Regions from separate parts of the Yersinia hibernica genome, predicted to be linked through region 2. Evidence: predicted binding sites of a transcription regulator. Region 2 holds the regulator's gene; each other region holds the start of a gene.

Region 1 (10,104 bases), 1.7 Mb from region 2:
AACGACGTAAAAAACGGCGCATGCTCCGGCTGATATGCAAATCTTCTGGATACAATACGGCTCTGGGATCTGGTGACCACCATAAAATCATCTCCCCGGGGCTAAACCAAGGGAAAATCCCTCGCTGATAAGCGGCCAGCAAACGAGGTGGGGATAAATCCCCACCTAGCGCCAGTAACCCGTTTGGTTCACGCAGAGCCAGCGTAGGCGAGGGGAACGCAAATGACTGAGATGATAACTGTGTAATGCGCATAAATCCTCTTGGTGGCACTGGCAGGCCCATCCGGGCATCCTCGCCGTAACGATATTCACTCGGATGAATATCTCAACAGAACTAAGTACATAAAGATTAACAGGCCGAACCCTTAAGCTCAGCTCTATGGGATAATGTAGCGATTGTTCAAGTCCCAGTCACTTGACTCACTCCCCATCTTTACATTAATGCCGTTGATGGAATTGGTAGTAGCGCCCCTTGTTTTGTAACAAGCTTTGGTGAGTGCCTTGCTCAACTATTTTCCCGCCATCCATTACGCAGATCCGATCCATATATTCCAGCCCATACAAGCGGTGCGTGACAACAATCAGGCTCTTATGCTGACAATGTTGACGCAATAACATCAGGATTTGCTGTTCGGTTTCTGCATCTAACCCTTCTGTCGGTTCATCTAGAAGGAGCAGTGGCGCTGGATGCAGTAACGCGCGAGCAATGCCTAAACGGCGTTGTTCACCGCCAGATAATGGACGGCCACCGTCCCCCATCCAGGCATTCAGCCCTTCGCTGTTATCCAGTAAATTGGCTAAACCGACTTGTTCCAAGACAGATTTTAGTTGTGTATCTGATGCTGTAGGGCAGGCGAGTAACAGGTTTTCTCGTAATGTACTGCTAAAAATGTGCACCCGTTGGCTGACCACGGTCATCATTTGGCGCAGAGTAGCTTCATCATAGCTAGCTAAATGTTTCCCATTCAGCGTGATTATGCCCTCATTGGCATCCCAAGCTCGGGTTAATAACTGCAATAATGTGGATTTTCCGCAACCGGTACGGCCTAATAGCGCGATATGCTCCCCTGCGGCCAGTGACAGCGATATATTCTGCAAAACAGGTAATGGCTGCTGCGGATAAGTAAAACTCAGCCCTGTCACTTCTAGCGCCACTGGTGAAGTTAATGCCGGACCGTTAACGGGGAATGTCACTTCGGGCTTTTGTTCCATCAATTGCCCAACTCGGGTTGCAGACGCAATAACCTGCCCTAAGTGCTGGAAAGCGCCCGCTACCGGTAATAGGGCTTCAAATGCCGCTAACGAGGTGAAAACAAATAGGGCCAGTAACGCGCCAGGCTGATTATCGCCACCAATCCCTGCGGCGGCTAGCCATAAAATCAATGTTACCGTCAGACCCGAAGCGAGAATCATTAGCGCTTGCGCCAAACCTGCCAGAGAAGCTTGCTGTTTTTGGCGAGCCATCCAGCGCAGTTCAATCTCTTCCAGTGAAGCTCGGAAACGTTGTAATGCACCAAATACCAGCAACTCGGCCTGGCCTTGTAACCATGAGGTCAACTGTGAACGGTACAGACCGCGTAAATCGGTCAAATCGCGGCCAATAGGCTGACCAGCACGGTAGAAAATCAGCGGTACGAGCAATAACAACCCGAGTAGGATGGCCCCCAACGTCAACGCTAAATTGACATCCAGATAGCTCAGGCCAAAAGTCACTGCCGCAATAATAACAATGGCAGCCACCAACGGTGATATTACCCGCAGATAGAGATGGTCGAGTGTGTCAACATCGGCAACTAGGCGGTTCAGCAACTCGCTTTGGCGAAAACGGGCAATACCCGCAGGGGAGAGTGGCAAGATTTTCTGGAACGCAAAAACGCGCAGATGCGCCAATACTCGAAATGTTGCGTCATGACTGACGACTCGCTCGGCGTAGCGGCCCGCGGTTCGGGTAATCGCCGCACCTCGGACACCTGCCGCAGGTAGCAGATAGTTAAAAGTATATAATCCTGCAGGCCCAGCAATGGCGGTGCCGGCCAAGAACCAGCCCGATAAAGTCAGTAGCCCGATACTGGCGAGTAGCGTGATAATTGCTAACACAATACCCAGACAAATCAAGAACCAATGACGGCGATACAACGCCAGAAAGGGGAGAAGTACGCGCATGATTAAAGCTCCTCACTGCGGTGAGACAGCAGATTGGCAAATGAACCCGCAGATTGACTTAAACTGGAGTAATCACCTTGCTGAATTAATAGGCCATTATCCATGACCCAGACTTGGTCATACCCCAGAGTATCTTCCAACTGATGAGTAACCAGTAATGTGGTCTGCTTACGGGAGGCTTCTTCTAGCGCTTTCATTACCAACTGTTCGCTATGGGCATCCAAACTGGCAGTGGGTTCGTCTAGCAGTAAGAGCCGACACGGATTCAGCAATGCTCTGGCAACCGCAATCCGCTGGGCTTGCCCAACAGAAAGGCGCGCCGAATGGTCACCGACTTCAGTATCCAGCCCTTGCGGCAAGTCAGTAAGGAATTCATCAATATAGGCGCGCTTAATCGCCAGTTGTAGCTGGCGGTTATCAGCATCGGGTTGGCTTAACACTATGTTGGCCCCCAGCGTTTGCTCTGGTAAGGTCGGATTTTGGCCAACCCAACTTAACTGTTTACGCCAAGTTTGCGGATCCAATTCCCGCAATTCCATGTTATTGACTTTTAATGAGCCACGGTAAGGTAAAAAACCGAGCAGCAAGTTAAGTAATGAGCTTTTGCCAGCACCACTTAGGCCGACGATGGCGACTCTTTTGCCTGCCGATAGGGAGAACGTCAGTGGCCCGGCTAAACGAATACCCGTAGGGGATAAAATTTCCAGCTCGTTGGCTTCTAGTTTGATAGCACCTGCGCCGTCCAGTATTTTATCGCCTTGGCCAATTGCTTCACTTTCACTGCTTAAAAATGTCACTAAGGACTCAGCGGCACCCACAGCTTGTGCTTTGGCATGGTAAAACGTTCCTAAATCTCGCAGTGGCTGGAAGAATTCTGGTGCCAGAATCAAAACCAGAAAACCAGCAAACAGTGTGACGCCAAGGCCATAACTGCCGAAATTCAACTCCCCTAAGTAGGAAAAACCAAAGTAGACGGCCACAACGGCAATGGATATAGCGGCGAAAAACTCCAATACCGCGGAGGAGAGGAAGGCCATTCGCAGCACCTCCATGGTACGCCGGCGGAAATCCTCTGAGGATTCGCGAATTTGATCCGTTTCTGCTTTGGCGCGGTTAAATAGCCGCAAAGTATCCAAACCACGCAGGCGGTCGAGGAAGTTACCACTTAAACGAGCCAGTGCCACAAAGTTGCGCCGGTTGGCATCAGCAGCACCCATCCCGACCAGCGCCATGAACAAGGGAATCAGTGGTGCGGTAACAAATAAGATTAAGCCTGCGGCCCAGTTGATAGGGAAGACCGCAATGAGGATCAGCACGGGAATAAAGACAGCTAAATACATCTGCGGCAGATAGCGAGAATAGTAATCCTGCATATCTTCAATTTGTTCCAGAATAATTGTCGCCCAACTTCCCGCAGGTTTGCCTTTTACCCAGGCAGGACCAAGTTGTTCTAGCCGGTCTAGCACCATTTTGCGAATCTGCTGGCGCACTTTCATACCACAGATGAAGCCCACCCGCTCACGTAACCAGCTGATCACCGCCCGGACGGCGAAAGTCCCCGCCAGTAATCCAAAATCAGTCATCAATGCCGCGCGGGGGATTTTGTCAATAATCAAAGATTGCAGCAAGGTCGCCAACAGCCAAGCTTGAGCGATAATCAATAACCCACTGAGGAGGCCAAGTAACATGGACAGGCGGAGCCAACGTTGCGCGGGGGCGCTTTGTTGTTTCAGCCAACGAATCAACTCATACTGTCTTGTTTTATTCATCAGGCAATTTGTCTGCGCAGAGTTCGGGGAAACTTCAAAAAATGTTTGTCATCCCTGAAGGTGACAAACTGGCGAGGGCCAATATTACCTCGTCATGCCATGAGGTGAAACCATAATGCTTGTGATAGTCGCCGCATTAGTCGATATCTATAATTTGCTGTTTTTCATTGATATGTAGATATACAAAAGCAAAGAACAGCAGAAATCAAAGACGGGCGGCTCACGTGTGTGTCAGCTGCCCGTCTATTATTCGTTGAAACTGTGATACCCGATACCAAGATTAATATGGATTATTTATCGTTAGCTAATCCATCCAGATAGCGTTCGGCATCCAGTGCGGCCATACAGCCTGTGCCGGCCGAGGTAATCGCCTGGCGGTAGATATGATCCATAACATCGCCTGCTGCGAATACACCCGGAATGGATGTTTGCGTCGCATTACCCTGAAGGCCCGATTGCACTTTGATATAGCCATTTTCCAACGCCAACTGGCCGCCAAAAATAGCAGTGTTGGGGCTATGACCAATCGCAATGAATACACCCGCGACGGCTAATTCTTCGGTTTCGTTGCTTTGGGTGGACTTCAGGCGCACCCCTGTTACCCCCATCTCGTCACCCAGCACTTCATCTAATGTGCGGTCAGTGTGCAGGACAATATTGCCGTTTTTCACTTTTTCCATCAGGCGGTCAATCAGGATTTTTTCTGAACGGAAGCTATCACGGCGGTGAATCAGATGAACTTCAGCGGCAATATTCGCCAAGTACAGCGCTTCTTCAACCGCAGTATTACCACCACCGACCACGGCAACTTTCTGGTTGCGATAGAAGAAACCATCGCAGGTAGCGCAGGCTGAAACCCCTTTACCCTTGAAGGCTTCCTCCGATTCCATGCCGAGATAGCGGGCAGATGCGCCAGTCGCAATAATCAATGCATCACAGGTGTATTCCGCGCCATCACCAAATAAGCGGAATGGGCGATTTTGTAAGTCAACTTTGTTGATGTGGTCGAACAGAATTTCGGTTTGGAATTTTTCTGCATGTGCCTGCATCCGTTCCATTAATGCCGGGCCGGTCAGACCTTCCGGGTCACCTGGCCAGTTTTCGACATCGGTGGTGGTGGTCAATTGACCGCCTTTTTCCATTCCGGTAATCAATACAGGGTTCAGGTTGGCGCGTGCCGCATAAACGGCTGCGGTGTAACCTGCAGGGCCAGACCCTAAAATAATCAATTTGCTATGTTTAGCCGTGCTCATGAATACCTCTTTCCCACAATGGCGGACAATGTTAGCGATTGTAGGGAAATTTGCGCATTAAAAAAAGCAGACAAAAATGTTGTTAGCGATTTGTTTGATAGGTCATGCCTATTTAATAAACTAAATGCACTAAGAATCGACAGTTAGCCAGTAAATAAAATTAAGCTGAGCGCAAATTAGACCAAAATTCATTTCTACGTTATGGACAAAATAGCCCTAAAAAGCTTTAACCCCATAAAGAATGTGGCTTGCAAGCCGATAGTGCCAAAAAACACCCATGATCTTGATAGGCGTATTTGCACCATTTTATCGCAAATAAACGGCGAAAAAATAGGTGGGGGGAGGCGATTGAGATTTTAATTCTGGCACGTTCTACTGATTTAACTTCTTTTACTTTGACAATCGGCTGTGCATTTGCGAAAACATCATAGGAAGAAGAAATTATCTGCGCGCCATAATTTCAGATTTGGTATCAGTGATACCAAGCGAAAACCCTGGAATGTTTTCGATTAATACTGGATGGCATGTGGAGTATGCTCTCGAACAACTGCAGGGGGGAATTTTTGCGGTTGTTTGTGATGCGCTATCTCTTCCTCAACGCTAATAATCATCGAGTACCTCGCATACAGTTGACAGACAGGGTGTGAGATAACAACGTATTGATATATTTGCATAAAACAGGCTGCGGGTCGTTGTTTGCAACAAGCTAAAATTTATTGCTAATTGAGGCATGTCGCAAACTCAAGGAAATTAAGAGAGACTATAAGATGATAGATAATAAAAAACGCCCGGGGAAAGAGCTTGATCGTATAGATCGTAACATCCTCAATGAATTGCAGAAGGATGGGCGCATCTCTAACGTTGAGCTTTCAAAACGAGTAGGGTTGTCACCAACACCATGTCTGGAACGGGTTCGCCGCTTAGAGCGTCAGGGCTTCATTCATGGTTATACCGCACTGCTTAATCCACAGTATTTGGATGCATCACTGCTGGTTATCGTTGAGATTACTCTGAATCGTGGCGCTCCGGATGTATTCGAGCAATTTAATGCCGCTGTAAAAAATCTTGAGGAAATTCAAGAGTGTCACTTGGTTTCTGGCGATTTCGACTATTTGTTGAAAACCCGTGTGCCTGACATGTCTGCTTATCGTACATTACTCGGTGAGACCTTGCTTCGCCTGCCGGGCGTTAACGACACCCGTACCTATGTGGTCATGGAAGAAGTGAAGCAGAGTAACCGCCTGGTGATTAAAACGCGGTAAATAGGCAGGTGCAAAACCTGAGTAATTTGGTTACACTCCTGTTTATTCATACAGTTTCAACGCCGGGGGGTTCTCGGCGTTGTGACTCATACCCGTTAACAGGAACCTGGAGAGCCTTTCTTGAGCCAGGAATATACAGAAGATAAAGAAGTTACTTTAAAAAAACTCAGCAGTGGGCGTCGCTTGCTTGAGGCTGTTTTGATTGTAGTAACGATTTTGGCAGCCTTCCTAATGGCCGCGCTGCTCAGTTTCAATCCTTCAGACCCGAGTTGGTCACAAACCTCATGGCACGAACCTATCCATAATCTTGGTGGCAGTGTGGGTGCCTGGATGGCCGATACGCTGTTCTTTACTTTCGGCGTCTTGGCTTATGCCATTCCCGCCATTATGGTTATGCTGTGCTGGGCGGCGTTCCGTCAGCGTGATACCAGTGAACATATCGATTACTTCGCACTCTCGCTGCGTTTGATTGGCACATTAGCGCTGATTTTAACGTCATGCGGGCTGGCAGCATTGAATATTGACGATCTTTACTACTTCGCCTCCGGTGGCGTAATTGGCAGTTTATTCAGTAATGCTATGTTGCCGTGGTTCAATGGTGTGGGTGCTACTTTGACATTGCTCTGTATTTGGGCTGTTGGCCTAACGCTGTTTACTGGCTGGTCATGGTTGGTCATTGCGGAAAAGATTGGTGGGGTCGTTTTAGGTTCATTGGCATTTATAACTAATCGCTCGCGTCGTGAAGAACGTTATGACGATGAAGATGATAGTTACCCGCTTGATGATGCAAATTCTGTTGAGCAAGATAAAGGTGTAGTAGTCAATAAGACTGCCGCTGCGGGTGCTGCACTGGTGGCTAACTCTGCCCATGCAGATGACGACGATGTTTTATTCTCGGCACCATCAGTAACAGATGCGCCTGTCAGTCCCCCATCAGATGCTGCGATGCTGGCCCCAATCAGTGAAAATGCGGCTGAAACCGAAGATAACTATGACCCACTATTGAGTACATTACGTGCGACAGATACCGATGATGGTGAGCAATCCTTATTATCTCAAATAGGCAGCCTGCCAGAAGTGGCTATTAGCCACAGTGCAGCACCCATAGTTGATGTGCCGCCGCTCTATTCATTTGAAATTCCACAAGAAGTGATGTCCCCAGCACCAACGCAGGTTACATCATCGGGTGAACGGCCTGAGCCACAAATGGGCTCATGGGATAAGCCAGCCATCCCTACCAGCCATTCTCCCTTTGATTTTTCAGCGGCACAAAGTCATAGCTTGCCAGTGGAAAACACGCCTTATGTGAGCCCAGGATTCGGCACAGATGCCGATATCGATAATCTGTCTGCTATGGGCTCAGTCAGTGGTCCTGCGTCTACTGCGGCAGGCATAGCAGCAAGCACCGCTACCTTTATGCCAGCATTTACTGCTACCAGTGATAGTAGTTCTCAGATTAAACAAGGTATCGGCCCAGAGTTACCGCGGCCAAACCCAGTGCGGATCCCTACCCGGCGTGAGCTGGCATCTTATGGTATTAAATTACCTTCACAGCGTATGGCGGAGCAGGAGCAACGTGAGCAAGAAGCACAAACGCCACAAGTTGCCGAAACGCCATTTGCTGCTGGTGCCACATCTGAGGATGAAGATGCTTTGCAACAAGCAATCTTGCGTAAGGCTTTTGCTGACCAGCAATCAGAGCGTTATGCAGCATCATCTGACACTGGAATTAGTGCCTTTTCAGTGGTCGAGCCCGAAGATGAGCAGGCGTTACAAGAGGCAGCATTGCGCCAAGCTTTTGCCGCACAGCAGCAACATCGCTATGGGGTAAATCATGGTGAAAATAGCGGGCATGAACCCGCTGCTGTTGAAGAGATGCAGCCGGTCGATACCCACAGTGCTTTTACATTCTCGCCTGTTGCTGATTTGGTGGATGATAGCCCTCGTGAGCCGGTGTTCACGCTTTCTCCTTATGTTGATGAAGCTGTGCCGTCAACAACCGCGCCAACGACTTCAATGCCTGAGCAACCAGCAGCCTATCAGTCAGCGGGAATGAGTCAATCTCAGCAAGGCTATTCAGGTCAATCAACACCAGTACAACCCGCTGCACCTGTGCAGCCAGCCCCGGCGATGGACAGTTTAATTCACCCATTCCTGATGCGGAATGACCAGCCGTTAATCAAACCGACAACACCATTACCTACGCTAGATTTACTTTCCTCTCCGCCAGCGGAAGAAGAACCTGTAGATATGTTTGCGTTGGAGCAAACCGCTCGCTTAGTTGAAGCGCGCTTAGGTGATTATCGGGTGAAAGCAGAGGTTGTCGGTATTTCGCCAGGGCCAGTGATTACCCGCTTTGAGCTAGATTTAGCTCCGGGTGTTAAAGCCTCACGTATCTCCAATCTTTCGCGCGATTTGGCACGTTCACTGTCTGCCATTGCCGTGCGTGTGGTTGAAGTGATTCCAGGCAAACCTTATGTCGGGCTTGAACTGCCCAACAAACATCGTCAAACCGTTTATTTACGTGAAGTGTTAGATTGTGCCAAATTCCGTGATAACCCATCTCCCTTAGCCATCGTACTGGGTAAAGACATTGCTGGGCAGCCAGTCGTCGCTGATTTAGCGAAAATGCCTCACTTGCTGGTGGCGGGTACGACCGGTTCGGGTAAGTCAGTTGGGGTTAACGCAATGATCCTCAGTATTTTGTATAAAGCTACCCCAGATGACGTGCGCTTTATCATGATTGACCCGAAAATGCTGGAGTTGTCGGTGTATGAGGGCATTCCTCATCTGCTAACCGAAGTGGTTACCGATATGAAGGATGCGGCGAATGCATTGCGTTGGTGTGTCGGTGAAATGGAGCGGCGCTATAAGTTAATGTCCGCATTAGGGGTACGTAATCTTGCCGGATACAACGAGCGAGTTGCCCAAGCTGAAGCTATGGGGCGGCCAATCCCAGACCCCTTCTGGAAACCCTCCGATAGTATGGATATCTCGCCACCTATGTTGGTGAAATTACCTTATATCGTCGTCATGGTAGATGAATTTGCTGACCTGATGATGACAGTAGGTAAAAAGGTGGAGGAACTGATTGCCCGTTTGGCACAGAAAGCGCGTGCTGCCGGTATTCATTTGGTTCTGGCGACTCAGCGCCCGTCAGTGGATGTCATTACTGGCTTGATTAAAGCTAATATTCCAACCCGTATTGCCTTTACGGTTTCCAGTAAAATTGACTCGCGGACTATCCTTGACCAAGGCGGGGCCGAGTCGTTACTGGGGATGGGGGATATGCTGTACATGGCACCTAACTCCTCAATTCCAGTACGTGTGCATGGTGCTTTTGTTCGTGATCAGGAAGTGCATGCTGTTGTTAATGATTGGAAAGCTCGTGGTCGTCCTCAATACATTGAGAGCATTCTTAGTGGGAGTGATGAAGGTGAGGGTGGCAGCCTTGGTTTGGATAGTGACGAGGAATTGGATCCATTGTTTGACCAAGCGGTAAGTTTTGTTCTGGAGAAACGCCGCGCGTCTATCTCCGGGGTGCAGCGCCAATTCCGTATTGGTTATAACCGAGCGGCACGCATCATTGAGCAAATGGAGGCCCAGCAGATTGTCAGTACCCCAGGTCATAATGGTAATCGTGAGGTTTTAGCACCG
Region 2 (10,104 bases):
GGCAAGGCACATAGACTATCTCATGGCCATCTTGCGCTAACTGCCGTACGCGCTCTGCATTATGGACATTAATACCCTGATACAAACGGTTCCACGTCCAGCTCAATACCCTGTCAGACAGACGCACGGCTTCATAAGAGAAGTCTGCGGCGATCTCTTCCATTAGCGTAATCGCATTTTGCTGCGCTTTTTCATGGGAGATTTTCTTGGTACGTGCTTCATCCGCCACGGCTTTTTCAATCGCCTTGGAAGCCAACAGCTTTTTGAAGAGGTCTTGGCGATCTGGCAAGCTCGGGCCGACAGCGGCCAGACGTTGACGGGAGAAGTGCATCCGCGCCACGCGCGCCAGCTTATGGGCTATCGTTTTATCGGTGCCATGCTCACTGGCCATCCGACGCAATGAAACCGTGGTCGAGAAACGCACAAAGCTATCGCGGCCCAGCCACAATACGGCAAAGAATTTCTGCACACCATTCAGCACACGCAGATGCGGCGTACCATGGCCTTCACGCCCTGGCGAACGACCAAACATCACGGAAACCGGCAACATTTGAATGTCCAGCTCCGGATTATTGCGGTGCAGATCTAGATAATCGTGGAACAGCTTGACCGACTCTTGCTTAGGTGCGTAATAACGAAAGACTCGAGGGCCATTATCGATAAACACATGACTCGGCAGTTGCACGGCATCGATTTCCAATGGAATCAATGGGTCGGGCAGATCCTGCGCCTGACACTGCGCTCGCAAAGTCAGCAAATCAGCCTTAGAATTGTAAGGCAAAACGTACAGAATAGGACGAGAAGGGTCTAACCCTAACTCAGTCACAGGATCTGCCGGAATAACCTTGCTTTTTACCAACAGTTTAAGTGGTAAATTCAGTAACTTATAATATATTTTACGCCAACCTGACATAACGACATGAAGCCTCTTGTTAGCAATTCGTCGCAAGGATACCAGAAACTGGTTTTGAGATCTGTGGTGATAAGATAACAGAAAGCGGCAAAGCTCATCATTAACTTAAGATAAAGGCAATAAAACATGGCGAATCAATCAACAGGGCTTACCCGAATCTATAAAGCGGCCGGTTATTCGATGAAAGGCCTCAGTGCTGCCTGGAAAAACGAAGCCGCATTTCGCCAAGAATCAGTAGCTGCCATCGTCGCTATCATACTGGCCTTCTGGCTAGATGTAGATGCTTTAGCGCGCATTTTATTGATTGGCAGTGTCGCGTTAGTGATCATTATTGAAGTCATCAATAGTGCCATTGAAGCAGTAGTTGATCGCATCGGCAGTGAATTCCATGAACTTTCAGGCCGTGCCAAAGATATGGGGTCTGCCGCTGTGTTTCTCGCTATCCTGCTGGCGCTTTTTATCTGGATAACGGTGCTCTGGCAACATGTGGGCTAGTTGTGTGGCTGAAATATCGTGGCTTTGGGCACGGTGAGCAACACAATAAAAATAAGCTGTGATTAATCCCTGTTTTTATTCACTCTTTGGTTCCCAATACAGGTTTACCTGTATATACTCACAGCAAGACTGTATAAACAAACAGGGGGCGAAATGAAAGCACTTACGACCAGACAGCAAGAGGTTTATGACCTGGTGCGCGATCACCTATCGCAAACTGGCATGCCGCCGACCCGTGCCGAAATTGCGCAGCGTCTGGGATTCCGCTCTCCTAACGCCGCTGAAGAGCATTTAAAAGCATTGGCCCGCAAGGGTGTTATTGAGATTGTTTCTGGCGCTTCCCGCGGTATTCGTTTACTGATGGAAGAAGAAGATGGCCTACCGTTGATTGGCCGGGTTGCAGCAGGTGAACCCTTGCTGGCACAGCAACATATTGAAGGGCACTACAAAGTCGACCCTTCCATGTTTAAGCCAAGCGCAGATTTCCTACTGCGGGTTAATGGGATGTCGATGAGAGATATCGGTATTCTGGATGGTGACCTACTGGCGGTGCATAAAACGCAAGATGTGCGTAACGGACAAGTGGTTGTCGCGCGAATTGATGATGAAGTCACAGTAAAACGCTTGAAAAAACAAGGTAATATCGTGCAGCTTCTTCCTGAAAATAGCGAGTTCCAGCCGATTATTGTCGATCTGCGTGAACAAAGTTTCACCATTGAAGGACTGGCTGTTGGTGTCATCCGCAATGGCGACTGGATCTGATTCTAGTTGTTGATGTATACCCTCTTTATTTAGAGGGTATATTGTTCATATAACCTTCTGTTCTGTTAATTCACTTTATATTGAGAACAATCCGATAATACGTTATTACCTACTGTTTTAACTGAATATAATATGGTTTCGTTATTCACTTATGGTCATCATTGCGACCAGTAACATTGGTTTTCCTTCAGTTATTAATATCCTCTGCTATAGTTATTTATACGGTAAATAAAATAATCATGCTTAATTTAAATTAAGACTGTGAGTGACTAATTTAAGAAAATATTAGTTTTATAAAGAATGTTTATCGTACCGAATTAACTTATTCCAAGATAGCGGAGTTATTATGAATAAAGATCAAGCTGACGGTAACTGGAAGCAGTTCAAAGGTAAAATTAAAGAGAAATGGGGCAAACTGACTGACGATGACCTAACCGTTATTGAAGGTAAGCGCGACCAACTAGTAGGTAAGATCCAAGAGAAATACGGCTATCAGAAAGAGCAAGCCGAGAAAGAAGTTAAAGCTTGGGAAGACCACAGCAAATACCGCTGGTAACAGCCTTAAAAAGGAATTTAATTGATGTCGATATAAATTATATTGGGTCTTTCATTTCATAGAATATACGTTATTACATAGTGATGTTAATAATGGAAAGTATTCTATTTAGTCCTAATCTAATATCGATAAGACACAAGGACGTGTCCTGTGGTACCTTCTATTTATTATCATGGCAGTGTTATTTAACGCATATTCTAATTCAACCTATTACTGTATTATTACTATATTGATAACGGGCTGACCTTTATCGCCAGATATTTATTTTTTTTTCATCACAATAGAATGGTCATGATCACAATGATCGTGGCTTTCACATGCTTCAACCTCCCCACATTTAGTGCATAAGCCATGGGCTTCCACCACGCTATGGCGCAATGTAAAACCAGACTGTTTTGCTAACTGTGCCAGTGCTTCTTCAATACCTACAGTCGGGCGTTCAGTCACAATCTTGCAGCGATCGCAGATAAAGAGTGCGGAGGTATGAGTTGGCTCTTCAAAATGATGGCACAACACATAGCTGTTAGCTGACTCTACTCGGTGAATAAACCCTTGTTCGAGCAAAAAATCTAATGCGCGGTAGACCGTTGGCGGTTTAGCTTGCGGCTCGGAAACACGGAGCAAGTCTAACAAATCATAAGCGCTGATTGCGCCGGGCTGTTGCGCCATGAGGCGTAATACTTCAAGACGTTGCGGTGTCAGCCGGACGTTACGTTGTTGGCACAGGCTCTCAGCCTGAGCAAGCAGCTTTTCCTGGTTGGTTGAGTTCATGGTTTCATCCCGCAGCGTTTGAATGGAACAGATTTTATCATATTAACCTGTTGCTCAATATCCCTTTATTGATAGATTCTGTGATTAAAACGCTGGTGTCAATTTTGGGGTTAAGTGAATTTAAAGTAAAACTTTTTAGCAGTTTTAAAGCCCTCGCAAATAAAGATAAGTATGCATTACTGACTCAAAGTAATGGTATTTTACCATGTACCATTGTTCGTATATTGCAAAATTACTTTTGCTATGGGAAAATAAATAAACTAATTTTTTACAGAGATGAAAATGTCTTCTGATATCACCAAATACAGGGCAGAGTTAGATGGCTTAAGGGCTGTTGCAGTGATATCCGTGCTTTTATATCACGTTAAATTTTCTCTTTTTGGCTATGAGGTATTCAAGGGTGGTTTTCTTGGCGTAGATATATTTTTTGTATTATCGGGATACTTGATAACGACAATAATTTTTACGCAGATGAATGCTGGTGTTTTTTCTTTAAAAGTTTTTTTATTAGACGAATAAAAAGAATATTACCAGCGATGATTGCTGTTTTATTAGTTTCTTCTGTTTTGGCTTTTTATTTTTTATTACCTGATAGCCTTGTTATTTATGTAAAAACCCTATTGGCATCTTTGTTTTTCGTGTCTAATTTATACTTTTTTGGTGAAGATACTTATGTATCAGATTCCAGTGAATATAAACCATTGCTGCATACTTGGAGTTTGTCTGTTGAGTGGCAATTTTATCTGATTTTCCCTTTTTTATGTCTTTGGTTATGTAAGAGATTTAAAGATAAAAAACTGACTATAATATTTTCACTTTTTTTGCTTTCATTGGTGTTATCTAACATTTTAGCCTATCGCCAACCCAACTTCGCGTTCTATATGTTACCGAGTAGAATGTGGGAGCTGATGGCGGGAAGTATTGTTGCTATTATTACTTTAGAAAACAAACTTAACATTAGCAAAATTCATTATAAAACATTACCAGTCGTAGGGTTTGTTTTAATTATTTTATCCATTTTGTTTGTTGATGATAGTATGCTACATCCATCTGTTATTACATTAATACCTGTTCTAGGGACTTGTTTAATAATATTGTTCTCTCGTGAGAAGGGTGTAGCATCTAATTTTTTATCACTTAAACCAATGATTTTCATTGGGGCGATATCTTATTCTATCTATCTTTGGCATCAGCCATTATTTGTTTTTTATAGAATTAAAATAGGTGAAATCAATACTTTTACATCCATCTTGTTGATTTTACTGTCAATGGTTATTTCTGTGTTATCGTTCTATTTGATTGAAAAACCCTTTAGGACAAAACAGTTATCTCGCTGGAAATTGGTCGTTATTACTGTATCGCCGATTATTTTAATTGTGTTTTCAGTTTTCATATTAGCTAAAAATAGTTCATCTGATCAGACCGAAACTTTCATGTCGCCTTTAGCTAAAAAAATGTATGAGGATTTTAAAGTCCCTGAATTTAGGCGTCTAAAGGGGAACTCTGAAGGTAAGAATTATCTATCTGATGAAAAAACAATTGACTGCGCAAATAGAAGCCCTCTAGAAGCATGTAGGTTTGGTGATGAAAGCTGGGTTGTGCTGGGTGATAGTTATGCCGCATCATTCGAATATGCGTTACAGAGTGAATTAGCGGAAAAAGGTCATGGTATTATATCCTTAACATATGAGCAATGTTCATTTGTCTCTGAAAAATTATGGTTTGGTACTGCCCCTGAGTGCCCTGAAATTAATCGTCAACGTTGGCAGGTGATTAATGATTTCACTAATAAAAAAACATTTCTAATTGCCGCGAATTATGCTCAATTTAAAGATGTTAAATTGGTGCAAGAGGGTGAGGAAAAAGCGAGCGGCATGCCTATTATTGGTGAAAAGTTAGTATGGGAATCTCTTGCTGAGAACATTAATAGACTACTTTCTTTAGGGCATCGGGTGGTTGTGATATACCCAATACCTAGCATTAGTACCGATGTTAAAATAGAGTATTTTAGATTGCTGAACCTGACGAGCGCCCATATTAATAAAGTCTATGATAAAAGAACCAAAGGTTATTATGCCGCACTCTCCTTAGGTGAAACACTCGATAACTATCTCACACCAAACCCTAATCTGATTATTATAAAACCGGTTGATAGTTTATGTAGTGATAACCGTTGTTTAATTATTAATAAAGATGGGGGGCTATATAATAATGGAAGTCACTTGTCTAATGCTGGTGCGAGATTAGTTCTTGGAGATGTTTTCCAAAAACTAGCGCAATAAGAATCTAATGAGATTGCTCTGGACTATAGCGCGCCAGTGCCATCGGCGCGAAGGCGTTTTTCTATGCTATAGTAGACCATGCTTTTCCCTTGTCCTATCTCAGCACCCCACGTATTAGGGGGCTGTATGGGGTGCTGATAAAGAAAAAATACGACAAAATGACCCAGAATGCACGAAAATAACATATCCACTGATTCAGGCTTGATCGTTGGTACAAGCGAGTTTAAAGGCAATTACCCCCTACAACGTTTTTCCATCGCGCCGATGCTCGATTGGACAGACCGCCATTGCCGCTATTTTCATCGTTTGTTAACTAAGCAGGCATTGCTCTATACCGAAATGGTCACTACGGGTGCGATCATCCATGGCAAAGCAGACTATCTGGCTTATAGCGAGCAAGATCATCCCGTCGCGTTACAGCTCGGGGGCAGTGATCCACAAGCGCTAGCACATTGCGCTAAATTGGCGGAGCTTCGTGGATACAATGAAATTAATCTGAATGTCGGTTGCCCTTCTGATCGGGTACAAAATGGGCGTTTTGGCGCTTGTCTAATGGCTGAGGCAGATCTGGTTGCTGATTGTATTAAAGCCATGCGTGATGTGGTTTCTATTCCCGTCACGGTGAAAACCCGTATTGGGATTGACGAATTAGATAGCTACGAGTTCTTGTGTGAATTCGTGCAGACTGTCGCAGAACGTGGTGAATGTGATATTTTCACCATCCATGCCCGTAAAGCCTGGCTTTCAGGATTAAGCCCGAAAGAAAATCGCGAAGTTCCTCCTCTGGATTATGAGCGGGTTTATCAGCTTAAACGTGATTTTCCGGCACTGACTATCGCTATTAATGGCGGTGTCAAAACCTTGGCTGAGGCTAAAGAACATCTTAAGCATCTCGATGGTGTGATGATGGGGCGTGAAGCCTATCAAAACCCCAGTATTTTAACGCAAGTGGACCGCGAACTGTTTGATCCAAATGCACCAGTGGTCGACAGTGTTAAAGCTATAGAAGCGCTTTATCCTTATATTGAACAGGAGCTGTCGCGTGGCGCTTATTTGGGCCATATAACCCGGCATATCCTTGGTATTTTCCAAGGGATCCCCGGTGCGCGCCAGTGGCGCCGTTATTTGAGTGAAAATGCGCATAAGCCTGGAGCTGATGTTTCCGTGGTAGAAAAGGCGCTGGCATTGGTGACTCGCCCACAACACAGTTAGTCACTAAAGTGACGATAAGTTAGCGAAATTGACCATGCCTGCTGATTTCATTGGCAGGCTTATTTTATTGATAATCAGTAAATTCAATCTGTTACCTATACTCTCTAAATTGGCACGTTTCTTGTAATAAGCTTAATAAACACTTTATCGATATCATTGTATTTAATGATGTGATGGTGAGATATAAATAATTATTAAGGAGCCAGCCATGTTCGAAATCCTCTTTGTGATCGGCTTTTTTATTATGCTGATGGTGACCGGTGTTTCTCTGTTGGGCATATTCGCCGCTTTAATGGTTGCCGCTGCTTTTATGATGCTAGGTGGCTTATTTGTGATGATGATTAAGTTGTTGCCATGGTTGATATTGGCGGTGGTCATTGTCTGGATCTGGCGTTCAATGCAAAAACCGGTTGTAAGACGTTACTGATTATTTTGTTTTCTTGCGGGAGTGATCACAGGCTGAAAGTTTAGTGGAGCAAATTACCAGGAAAACGTATTTTTTCCTAAATGGGCTTGTTAGGATGCTGACAGATACGATTTGGTATCACGTTTTCATCCCTGTCAGAGGTGAAAATAGCCGTATAAACGGCACGTTCACTTAAGTGAACATCACTCTGACAGAAAATACCCTGCTGTACCCCTACAAGTGTCTCAAAGAAAGCGGTGTAACCAGGGCTTCTTAGCATTAGAAGCCCTGGTTATTACTTTAGGCGCTGACTTGACAAGCAGAATATTAAGTCAGGTGATAGATATTAAAGATTAGAAAAGAATCGGTCATAATTAGCAATGATATAAGCTATTTGTGCATCAAAAGCTTCTTTTGCCAATTGCTTCTCTTCTTCATTTTTACATTTTGCTTTGATATCAAAAAAACTCTGTTGCATTAATTGAACAGCAACATCCATAGATTTTTGGAATGCTGATAAATTATTATTTTTTCCATAATTATCTAAAAGATAATCAAATTTCTCATCAGCAAAGTCCCGCAATAACTGAAACTCTAAGTTATTGATTTTATTGTCGCAATAGATATTTCTTAGCAATTCATCTATATCTCTATTGTTTTCAGCGTTACTCATTATTTAGACCTCATTATAGTTAATGGATTTTGTCGTGTTTAAATTACCGAATGAGGATATATATTTAGTGGCATGAGGGCAATTGGGATATATTAAACTGTGGTCTTAAAATAATAGGAAATAACTTTTTTAATAAATTAAAATTTAAATAATGGATAGCGATATTTAGCTATCCATTAATAGTGCCGAGAATTAAGGAATTAACAGACTAGAGCCGGTTGTCTGGCGGCTTTCTAATACTTCATGGGCGCGGCGCGCATCACTCAGCGGGAACTGTTGAGCTTGCGCCACATCCACCTTAATGGCTCCACTGATAATCAATGAAAACAGCTCTTGGCTGGCATTTGCCAACTCTTGCCGGTTAGTCACATAGGCGTTGAGGGAAGCCCGGGTCACATACAATGAGCCTTTTTGATTCAGTATGGCAAGATCAACACCAGTCACTGGGCCAGAGGCATTACCAAAACTGACCATCAAACCTCTGCGTTTAAGGCTATTTAATGAGTCCAGCCAGGTGCTTTTCCCCACTGAGTCATACACTACGCCCACTTTTTCACCATTCGTCAACTCAGCCACGCGCTCGGCGATATTTTCTTTACGGTAGTTGATGGTCGCCCAAGCCCCTTTGGCTTGCGCCAATGCCGCTTTTTCATCGGAGCCGACGGTGCCAATCAGTTTCGCGCCCAGCGCTTTTGCCCATTGGCAGGCAATCAGCCCAACGCCGCCTGCCGCGGCATGAAATAAGAACACTTCGCCGGGTTTGATTTCATGGGTTTGGCGTAATAAATACTGAACAGTCAGCCCCTTAAGGAATGAAGCAGCGGCCTGTTCGAAGGAGATCTGCTCAGGAAGCAGCGCAATTTTACTCGCATCGATATTATGGATTTCGCTGTAAGCACCTAGTGCTGCCTGAGCATATACCACCCGGTCGCCAGCTTTTATCGTGCTAACTGCCGAACCGACCTTAGTGACAATACCGGCCGCTTCACTTCCCAAACCGCTGGGAAACTGTGGCGGTGGGTAGAGGCCAGAACGCACATAAGTATCGATATAATTAATACCAATAGCTTTATTTTCTACTTGAACTTCATGTGGTGCCGGGTCGATAGGTGTGAAATCAAGATACTGCAATACTTCCGGCCCGCCAGTGGTGCTGAATTGAATGTGTTTTGCCATGCCAGATCCTCGAAATAATAATTGCATGTTAGCGCTAAATAATTACTACTTTCCAATATAGCGTATACTACTCGCTTTATTTCTTAGTCGTCGTTTTCCTCTATCGCAACAAAGGTAAAGAACACTTTTCATGGCAGCGAAAAAACCCACCAACAATATGACCGAGCCACGCGATCGCCAGATGGAAGGGCTGAAACTCCCACCTCATTCGCTGGAGGCAGAGCAGTCCGTGTTGGGCGGTTTGATGCTGGATAATGAGCGCTGGGATAACGTCTCTGAGCGCGTAGCCAGCAATGACTTTTTCAGCCGACCACATCGCCGGATCTTTACTGAAATGCAGCGCTTGCTGGAAAACAGCAAGCCGATCGATTTGATCACTTTATCCGAGTCATTGGAACAAAAGGGTGATTTGGAATCGGTAGGCGGCTTTGCCTATCTGGCTGAATTGTCAAAAAATACGCCAAGTGCGGCGAATATCGGTGCTTATGCAGACATTGTTCGTGAACGTGCAGTTGTTCGCGAAATGATCTCGGTCGCCAATGAGATAGCCGATGCCGGTTATGATCCCCAAGGGCGCAGCAGTGAAGATCTGCTGGATCTGGCGGAATCCAAAGTGTTTCAGATCGCCGAAAGCCGGGCCAATAAAGATGAAGGGCCGAAAAGTGTCGATCAGATCCTCGAAGCCACTGTCGCGCGAATTGAGCAGCTTTATCAGCGGCCACACGATGGCGTCACCGGGGTTTCAACCGGTTTTACTGATTTGGATAAAAAAACAGCCGGTTTGCAGAAATCAGATTTAATCATTGTGGCGGCGCGTCCATCGATGGGGAAAACCACCTTTGCGATGAACTTATGCGA
Region 3 (10,104 bases), 2.0 Mb from region 2:
GGCCAGCGGCCAAGGGGTTAAGAGCAAGCCGGTGGCAACTTCATCACGCGCCAACACGGTTTGCAGGAAGAAAGGCAGTGAAACCATGGCTAGCATCTGTGCGGCAAAAGAACAAACGGAGGTGCCAATTGACAGCGCAAAAATAGGAATGCGCAGTAAATCGACCGGCAACAAGGGGAAAGGTTGCTTGAGTTGGCGGCGCACAAAGAAAAAGCCAATCACTAGCAATGCAATGACTTCAACGGCAATTAATGTCGGGCTCTGTTCTTGGGCAAAACCACTGATGGCAGTTATCAGTAAACCGAATGTCAGCGCATTCATAATGCAGCTGGTGATATCAAAACGGTTACCGTTGCTCTTCATATTGTTGGCTGGCAAGTACTTCATGCCCAAGCCCCAGGCCACCAATCCGATCGGCACATTAATGGCAAATAGCCACTGCCAGGATGCAACCGACAGCACTGCGGCGGCAATGGTGGGGCCTGCGGCGGCTGAAACCGCCACAATTAAGGCATTAATACCGATACCTCGGCCTAACTGGGCTTTGGGATAAATAATGCGGATCAGGGCGGTGTTCACACTCATCAGTGCGGCAGCCCCCAATCCTTGCAATATGCGAGCCAATGTCAGTGTCCATAAGGAGTCGGACAGGGCGCAAAACAGCGATGTCACACTAAACACCAGTAAACCGGCTTGATAAACCCGCCGATAGCCAATGATGTCACCCAATGATGCCATCGAGAGCAAAGATACCGTAATGGCAAGCTGATAAGCATTTACCACCCAAATAGACGTGGCTGGGCTGGCATTCAGGTCACGGGCTATCGTCGGTAACGCGACGTTGGCAATAGTGCCGTCCAGCACCGCAATCATAATACCTAAAGCAATAACGAAGATGGCGGCATAGCGCTGGGGAACCGGCATTCCATCGGTGGCTGATGGGGTCATAGGTTTTGTCTGTAAAAATAATAAGGTAAGTGAATCTTTCTATGCTAACGGCTATTGTGTTTGAATGCATCCTGACAAGTCGGGTTATTTGTAAAAGACCATTTTACGGCCAAGCATCGTCGCAACAGAGTATCGCAAAGAAAAGCCTCTCCCGCTCAGTGAGATTAACAAGCTGATAATGACCGTAATTTGTTAAAATCAGTAAAAATAGAACCGCGATCACGGAAAAATGAAACATCGTTTCTATAATGTGAGATAGTATTAGCCGAACAGGTTTCCCTGCGGGCAAATTTTAATTCTCTGATGATTTTAAGGACTTTCCGGATGGCTAAAGGTAAACAAATCCCCCTGACATTTCATACTTATCAGGATGCCTCTACCGGTGCACAAGTTACACGGCTGACACCGCCAGATGTGACTTGCCACCGTAACTATTTCTATCAAAAGTGTTTCACTCGTGATGGTAGCAAACTGTTGTTTGGCGGTGCTTTTGATGGCCCGTGGAACTACTATTTGCTGGATCTTAACACTCAGGTGGCAACACAACTGACAGAAGGGCGCGGTGACAATACCTTTGGTGGTTTCTTGTCTCCGGAGGATGATGCGCTGTTTTATGTCAAAGATGGCCGTAATCTGATGCGCGTAGACCTGGCTTCCTTGGCAGAAAGTGTGGTTTATCAGGTGCCAGAAGAGTGGGTTGGCTATGGTACTTGGGTGGCAAACTCAGATTGCACCAAACTGGTTGGCATTGAGATCAAACGTGAAGATTGGCAGCCACTGACCGACTGGAAGAAATTCCACGAGTTCTATTTCACCAAACCGTGCTGCCGCTTGATGCGTGTTGATCTTAAAACGGGCGAATCTGCGGTTATTTTGCAAGAAAATCAATGGCTCGGTCACCCTATCTATCGCCCATATGATGATAATACCGTGGCGTTTTGCCATGAAGGGCCACATGATTTGGTTGATGCCCGCATGTGGCTAATCAATGAAGATGGCAGCAATATGCGCAAGGTGAAAACCCATGCGGAAGGTGAGAGCTGTACCCATGAATTCTGGGTGCCAGATGGCTCGGCCTTGGTGTATGTCTCTTACTTAAAAGGTAGCACAGACCGCTTCATTTGCAGTGCTGACCCAGAGACATTGGAAAATCGTCAGTTGACCTCCATGCCCGCCTGTTCACATCTGATGAGTAACTATGATGGCTCATTGATGGTCGGCGATGGCTCTGATGCGCCGGTTGATGTACAAGACGACAGTGGCTATAAAATCGAAAATGATCCTTTCTTGTATGTTTTCAATATGAAGAATGGTACTCAGCATCGTGTTGCCCGCCACGACACTTCATGGAAAGTATTTGAAGGTGATCGCCAGGTCACCCATCCACATCCTTCCTTTACACCTGATGATAAGCAAGTGCTGTTTACCTCAGATGTTCACGGTAAACCGGCCCTATATTTAGCCACATTACCTGAATCAGTCTGGAAATAGTTGAATTTTGCACTAGCCTCTTTCTTGGAAAGAGGCTAATTTGCTGTCTGCAAGGCTTTTATCCGATTATTCACATTGGTTTATTGCACAGTCTCGCGACTTCCCTTTATAATAAAACCACTGTTCTATTTTTTTTAAAACATATTGTTTTATGAAACACAGAAAACTGAGTAGGGTAACCAAAAAATGGCTATTGCAGATCTAGATAAACAGCCCGACTCTGTATCGTCGGTTCTGAAGGTTTTTGGCATCTTACAAGCCTTGGGTGAAGAGCGGGAAATTGGTATTACCGAACTTTCTCAACGGGTAATGATGCCTAAGAGCACAGTGTACCGCTTTCTTCAGACCATGAAGTCCTTGGGCTATGTTGCCCAAGAGGGCGAATCAGAGAAATACTCCTTGACGTTGAAGTTATTCGAGTTGGGAGCTAAAGCACTACAAAATGTCGATTTAATTCGTAGCGCTGATATACAAATGCGTGAATTATCCAATGAAACTCGTGAAACTATTCACTTGGGTGCCTTGGATGAAGATGGCATTGTTTATATCCATAAAATCGATTCTATGTATAACCTGCGGATGCATTCTCGCATTGGGCGTCGTAATCCACTGCACAGTACGGCAATTGGTAAAGTGCTGCTGGCATGGCGTGACCGCGGTGAAGTAGAAGAAATCTTGTCTCATATCGAATTTACCCGTAGCACTAAACATACGTTGGCTAGCGCCGCAGAACTATTGCCCGTGCTGGATAAGGTCCGTGAACAAGGTTTTGGCGAAGATATTGAAGAACAAGAAGAGGGGTTGCGTTGCATCGCAGTACCTGTTTTCGACCGCTTCGGCGTCGTGATTGCTGGGTTAAGTATTTCCTACCCAACATTGCGTTTCTCAGAAGGCAGCAAGAGCGATATTGTGAAATCTTTACATCGTGCCGCGCGCAATATTTCAGAACAGATGGGCTATCGCGAGTATCCTTTCTAAGGAAACCGCCCCATTAGGGTAAATACCGTATAATTATTGGATATTTTTAATCAGCTGTTAATTATAACTATTTATTCCTTCCCATGCCAAACGGCTCCTCTTATCAGGAGCCGTTTTTATTGACAATCTCCGCGCTGGGCGGCAACGTCAAGGCACTTAATGCATCACTTCTTAAATCTTAATAATTATGATTTAGCAGCATTGTTTACGGTCTATTTAGTTCTGCTGAGTCACTATAACGGTGCTTAAACATATTATATAGGGAGAAATATGATGAGGAAGTTATTAAGCGCCGGGATATTACTGTTGCTCGCTGGTTGTAGCAGTTCCCAACATGATAATCAGCATAAATTGATAGATCGGGGTGATTATAAGGTTGATAGCAGTGTATCTTCAGTTGCCCAGAATGCCCGAGTGCGGTTCTTGGTGCTGCATTATACCGCGCTAGATGATGCACAATCACTGAAAGTACTGACACAAGGACAGGTCAGCGCCCATTATCTGGTCAAAACTCATCCTGATAATTTGGATGGCAAACCGGTGGTTCTGCAATTGGTTCCTGAGTCTGAGCGTGCTTGGCATGCTGGCGTCAGTGATTGGCATGCTGGCGTCAGTGATTGGCATGGGCGCAGTAGCCTCAATGATACCTCGATAGGCATTGAAATCGTCAATAAGGGGTTCACTGAGAAGATGTTGGGCCGGCAGTGGTACCCTTATAACGAATCACAAATTCAATTGATTGAGCGGCTAACCAAGGACATTATTGAGCGTTATAATATTGACCCGACAGATGTTGTTGCCCACAGTGATATTGCTCCCCTAAGAAAATCCGATCCCGGTCCCTTGTTTCCATGGCAGCGTTTAGCTGAGCAGGGCATTGGTGCCTGGCCTGATAACGCGACAGTGACAAAATATATTGATGGCCGAAATAAAAATGATCTGGCCTCCGTGGCGGTTATCCAGCAGGCGCTAGCCCGCTATGGCTACAAAATCCCACAGACGGGCGAGTTAGATGATGAAACTCGTCAGGTCATTACGGCATTTCAGATGCACTTCAGGGCGGATGATTTCAGCGGTGCTCCGGATGTAGAAACAGAAGCCATTGCCTTGGCGCTAGTTGAGAAATACCGCGCTGTTGGTTCTTGAGGCACCGTCGGAGTGCATGAATGCGTTAAAAACAAAAAGCCAGTCTGCTGACTGGCTTTTAATGGCTAACGAGTGATATTTACTGATGGGCTAAATCGCCATCATCATCACTGTTGAGAATCTCTTTATCTGTTTGTTTCATCAATTGGCTGGTAATGGTTCCTGCCGTCATTGAACCACTCACATTCAATGCGGTACGGCCCATATCAATCAATGGTTCAACTGAGATAAGCAAAGCAACCAGTGTGACCGGTAAGCCCAGCGCAGGTAACACAATCAATGCTGCAAAGGTCGCGCCGCCGCCAACACCGGCGACACCGGCTGAGCTGATAGTGACAATGCCGACCAGTGTGGCAATCCACATTGGGTCGAGCGGGTTAATGCCGACAGTGGGGGCGACCATCACCGCTAGCATGGCAGGATAAAGTCCCGCGCAACCATTTTGGCCGATAGTGGCGCCGAAAGAGGCTGAGAAGCTGGCGATAGATTCAGGGACGCCCAAACGGCGAGTTTGTGCTTCTACATTCAGTGGGATGCTGGCAGCACTGGAGCGGCTGGTAAAGGCAAATGTCAGCACGGGCCAAACTTTGCGGAAGAATTTCAGTGGGTTAATGCCAGTGAAAGACAGCAGCACGCCGTGTACCACAAACATAATGGCCAGGCCCAAATAAGAGGCAACCACAAAACTGCCCAGTTTGATGATGTCTTGAATATTAGAGCCTGCAACTACTTTGGTCATCAAAGCCAGTACGCCGTATGGTGTCAGCTTCATCACCAAGCGCACGAGCTTCATTACCCAGGCTTGTAGAGTGTCAATCGCTACCAGTACCCGCTGGCCTTTTGCTACATCGTCTTTCAGCAATTGCAGGGAGGCGATACCCAGGAATGTTGCAAAGATAACAACGCTAATAATTGAGGTTGGGTTGGCACCGGTTAAATCGGCAAACGGATTTTTGGGGATAAAGGACAGAACCAGTTGAGGCACGGTCAAGTCAGTTACTTTGCCGAGATAATTGCTTTCGATAGCGCTTAAACGCGCTGATTCTTGTGTGCCTTGCACCAGCCCATCGGCAGTTAAGCCAAACAGATTAGTGACCAGTACACCGACCAGTGCGGCAATTAATGTGGTGAACAGCAATGTGCCAATGGTCAATACACTGATTTTACCCAGTGAAGCGGCATTATGCAGTTTGGCAACAGCACTTAAGATAGAAGCAAATACCAATGGCATAACAATCATTTGCAACAATTGTACATAGCCATTACCGACAATATTAAACCAAGTGATAGATTCTTTTAGCACCGGATTATCTGCGCCATAGACCCATTGCAGCCCCAGACCAAATAGCACACCCAGTCCCAGACCTACCAAAACTTTTTTGGACAGACTCCATTGTTTATGCCGAGTTTGTGCCAATAGTAATAGCAGTGCCACAAATAACAGCACGTTAATCACAAGCGGTAGGTTCATCCCCAAATCTCCAAATTATTATTTTAAATATTGGCTGCTTATTCTGTTGCAATTATTAGCTGGAATAGCGCCACACACAGTCAACTGTGTAATTAGGCGCGTATGTTAGCAGTTCCTAAGTCGGCTCACTTATATCCAAAAAGAATGTTATATAAATTTTTGCCACTATTTGTATGGGATGTGTACAATTTGGTGATTATTTGCCCATTAAAATGTGATCACAATCTAAAATTCTTCAATTGTTCCATATAGGATTGCAGTGGAATGGTGGTGTCAGTTTGCCAATAGACGGAAAAACAGACTAATAGAACACATAATACGCGTTCTAATTGGTTACCTTTCTGTGGCCGCAGTAGCGGAATACAAAAACGCCAGCGGCACGGCCATAACAGTGGGACACCTGCCGGTGTAATCATATCGGCCAATAGATGGCTGAAATAGCCAATAATCATCGCGTGGAATGCATCAGCGGGGATAATCCAATCGCGGGAGATATCCATTTGAAACAGAGCAATACCGCCAATCACGGCCAATAAGCTATGAGTAAATCCGCGATGACCAAATGCGCGAGCAATAGGGGTCGATATCCACTTTAGCCGTTGACCAAGGATGGATTTGGGGTGGTCAATGTCTGGCAGCAAGGACGTTAACAGGGCGCCAGGTATAATATGCCACCAGTCGCCATGTGCCAGTTCAGGTGTGAGGCCGACTTTCTTGGCAAAAATAACGCAGGCGACAGAAAAAATCAGGTGTCCTTCTCCTGTCATACGTGAATTCCGAATCTGTAGCTGTTGATTTATCCAGTATATGAGATTTGTCTCGGTATGAATAGCCGTTACGCTGTAACTAAATGTCTCATTTTTTGCCAACTGAACCGGTGTTTTAGCGGCAAATCATTCAGGGGGTAAATATAGAAGTGTAAAGCGGAGTATTAAGCTGCAGACAGTGGGCAGTAATGCGCGGTTTTGCAGCAATATACCGGCATAAAAAAAGGGAAAAGCGACCGGGAGTCAACTTTTCCCCAAAGTAATACGGGTATGGGCATAATCACAAATAATGATGAGGGTACTAACAACCAAACTTTTATTAACAACTACACATCTATAAGGCCAAAATTAGAAGCTGTATTGCACGCCTACACGATAGCGAGTTTGGCGCTCGTCAGTGGTTTTGCTGCCAGCAACGTTACCGATAGCAACATATGGCTTCCAATTTTTATCCCACTTGTAAGCGACTTTCAGGTCATGACTCCATTCTTCTTTCTCTTTATTTGCCAGAATTTCGTCTTCGGATTTCTTGTAGTTCAATTCATATTCAGCTGAATAGTTTTTCAAGAAATTATAGGCAAACAACATGGTGAACTCATGGCCTTTCTCTGTGGCTTTAGTCTGAGCTGGCTGGTTACGTTTGTAGTATGGGCGGTAACGCAGTGATGTTGAGAAATCATCAGTGAAGGATACTTTGCCGCGCAGGTAAGGGCGGTAGTTATTAGAGTCAGAAGAAGATTCTAATGAGAAACCAGGTTCCAGTTGGAATGTTTTATTGAACTGATAAACATAACTGGCAACCACTTCAGTGCCATTACTGACTTGCTCGTTGAATGGTTTATTCGGGGTAGTATCGGAGCTGTGCTGGCCCCATTTTCCCTCTAAAGATAAACCAAAGCCATTTGCAAAACGGTTGGAAATCAATAAACGATCTTTATGATCAGATTTACTGGTATCTTTCATTTCGTGCCGGTAGTCAATTGTTGTTGCCACGGAGCTAAAGCTGATTACAGATGCCACTGCCAGAGTCAGTAATTTAAATTTCATTTTTATATAATCCCAGGGTTATGGTTATTTAAATCAAAAGTCATTAACAATTTAATAAAGAATCAACATACGACTAAAAAACAATTTCACGAACAAAGAAACAATGTTTCATTTATTGTGAATGCATATTCTATTTATATTAATAAATATTTTTGTGATCCAGATCTGTGTTGGTGATTAATTTTTTAAACAGATATTAAATTGTGATGTCGGTCTGATTGGCTATTATTTTTTTGTTTATAAAACGAAATAACCCCGCCAAATTAATGGCAGGGTTTAATAACAACTTAAGTTAAATTAATTCATTAACGCATTGCGCGTTTCAGAATACGGTCACCTTGTTTATTAAAGTATTCTGCTGTTTCTTGTACTGTCTTCTGGCCATAGTCGATATATTGAATTGCATCGCCGAACAGTGAAACGATTTGCGGATCATCAAAGTATGGTGAAGTTGTCATTTTGTGTGGCAATTCCAGTGCCATATTTAAGCCGGCAACAGAAGGATCTTCATCTTTAATAACCCCGGAGGAGCGAAGTTGAGCGACAGCAGTGGCACTCAATGGTACGCCACGCTCCAGACCCAATGCTTCAACACCTTCTTTGCTGTTCAATAAGAAGTTGATTAACATCGCACTTTCTTTTGGATGCTTGGTTGTTTTACCAATTGAAAGCATCTGTGCAGGTTTAAAGAATAAGCCAGCATCTTTTGCTCCTGGCAGCATTGGGTATGGGCCAAGATCCAATTTTGCAGGTTTGGTCAAGTTATCGGAATACTTAGTTATTGTGGAGTTCCACATATAAGTACCGGCCCACTCACCATTAATCCATGGCTTCATTTCATACATATTACTTTTGCCGAATGAAGCATAGTATTTGGTGGATGGCATAACATGACTATCTACCATGGTCTTATACATGGTAAAGAACTCAACCCACTGTTCTGGCGTGTAGGCAAATTTCTTACCTGCTTCATCAATAGTAGGAATATTATATTTTTGAGTCATATAAGAGCGGATTAATGCTAATGTATCTTGGTGCTCTAATACTACTGGGTAATATTGATCACCCAGTTTCTCTTTAAATACTTTACCCGCAGCAAGTAATTCATCCCATGTTTTAGGATATGCTAAACCTGCTTTAGCCCAGGTTGCATCATTGTAATAAAAGATACGAGCAGTAACTGAAATTGGAATACCATTCAATTTGCCATTAACTGTTGTTTGTTGCAGTTCTTTCGGATCAAATTGTGCCAAATCCAATTGTTCTTTTACGTTAAACAGATTGTAGAAACCAGTACCGTCTTTAGAGAAAATAGGCAACCAGTTCCAGTTAGTCTGCATAACATCTGGCTCAGTACCCCCGGCAATCTGTGTTGTCAGGCGAGATAAGTGACCATCCCAGCCGGTATACTCCGATTTAACATTAATATTCGGATGTTGTTTGTGGAATTCTTCAATAGCTTTCAATGTTACCTGGTGGCGGCCATTACCCCCCCACCATGACATCCGTAAATTAACTTCGTCCTGTGCTGCAAAAGCCTGATGCGACAATAATGCCAGAGTGGATGCTATCAGCGTGTGTAGGATCGCTTTTTTCATTGGGTACTGCTCCTGTTAAAGAGAGATATTTTTTTCTGTTTTTGCATCAAAGATATGGCATTTATCCATATCAAACTGGAAGTACACGGTGCGATGCAGACCATTTTCGATAATAGGTCGTGCTTCGTCAGACGGCAGACGACAGGTCAGCTCAAAGTCATCAACTTTGATATACATAAAGAATTCGTGACCCATGTTTTCCGTACGGACTAATTCACCTTGTGAGTGATTTTCAGTAAATGGACTCAGAGACATGCTGACGAATTCAGGACGTACACCAAAGAACACTTTTTCCCCGGTGTGGGCAGCGACTTTGGCTTGCTGTCTTTCATTCAATACCAGGGTGTATTGACCGACGGTCAGGCCAATTTCCCCGTCTTTTTCTACCAGCGTGCTCGGTTTGATATTCATTTCCGGCGCGCCGATAAAACCGGCAACAAACATATTGGTAGGGTAGTGATAGAGATTATCTGGGGTATCGACTTGCATAATGTGGCCCAGTTTCATCACACAGATTCGGTCGCCCATGGTCATGGCTTCGGTTTGGTCGTGGGTAACGTAAACTGTCGTTGCTGCTTTACCGCTTTTTTTCAACTGCTTATGTAAATCAGAAATACGAATACGCATGGAAGCACGCAGTTTGGCATCCAAGTTTGAT

The links. The regulator LexA, encoded in region 2, represses DNA repair genes until DNA is damaged. The targets are predictions, from matches to a motif close to TNCTGTATGTACATACAGNA.
Positions count from the first base shown of each region.
Region 1: the regulator LexA is predicted to act here: its motif matches at 6,484-6,503, upstream of D5F51_RS05955 (DNA translocase FtsK 4TM domain-containing protein).
Region 3: the regulator LexA is predicted to act here: its motif matches at 6,821-6,840, upstream of D5F51_RS07610 (metal-dependent hydrolase).

Region 1 is NZ_CP032487.1:1,264,766-1,274,869, forward strand. It holds gene aat (leucyl/phenylalanyl-tRNA--protein transferase) at 1-253, opposite strand, end outside; gene cydC (heme ABC transporter ATP-binding protein/permease CydC) at 439-2,163, opposite strand; gene cydD (heme ABC transporter permease/ATP-binding protein CydD) at 2,166-3,932, opposite strand; gene trxB (thioredoxin-disulfide reductase) at 4,223-5,185, opposite strand; gene lrp (leucine-responsive transcriptional regulator Lrp) at 5,953-6,447, shown strand; gene D5F51_RS05955 (DNA translocase FtsK 4TM domain-containing protein) at 6,568-10,104, shown strand, end outside.
Region 2 is NZ_CP032487.1:4,312,472-4,322,575, reverse strand. It holds gene plsB (glycerol-3-phosphate 1-O-acyltransferase PlsB) at 1-913, opposite strand, end outside; gene D5F51_RS20275 (diacylglycerol kinase) at 1,040-1,408, shown strand; gene lexA (transcriptional repressor LexA) at 1,562-2,170, shown strand; gene D5F51_RS20265 (CsbD family protein) at 2,517-2,726, shown strand; gene zur (zinc uptake transcriptional repressor Zur) at 2,988-3,497, opposite strand; gene D5F51_RS22845 (acyltransferase family protein) at 3,780-4,016, shown strand; gene D5F51_RS20255 (acyltransferase family protein) at 4,034-5,779, shown strand; gene dusA (tRNA dihydrouridine(20/20a) synthase DusA) at 5,948-6,991, shown strand; gene pspG (envelope stress response protein PspG) at 7,200-7,418, shown strand; gene D5F51_RS20240 (hypothetical protein) at 7,744-8,070, opposite strand; gene D5F51_RS20235 (quinone oxidoreductase) at 8,263-9,246, opposite strand; gene dnaB (replicative DNA helicase) at 9,377-10,104, shown strand, end outside.
Region 3 is NZ_CP032487.1:1,607,741-1,617,844, forward strand. It holds gene D5F51_RS07585 (MFS transporter) at 1-948, opposite strand, end outside; gene ogl (oligogalacturonate lyase) at 1,273-2,439, shown strand; gene kdgR (DNA-binding transcriptional regulator KdgR) at 2,626-3,417, shown strand; gene D5F51_RS07600 (N-acetylmuramoyl-L-alanine amidase) at 3,691-4,563, shown strand; gene D5F51_RS07605 (L-cystine transporter) at 4,643-6,034, opposite strand; gene D5F51_RS07610 (metal-dependent hydrolase) at 6,253-6,801, opposite strand; gene D5F51_RS07615 (oligogalacturonate-specific porin KdgM family protein) at 7,150-7,848, opposite strand; gene D5F51_RS07620 (ABC transporter substrate-binding protein) at 8,154-9,446, opposite strand; gene D5F51_RS07625 (ABC transporter ATP-binding protein) at 9,462-10,104, opposite strand, start outside.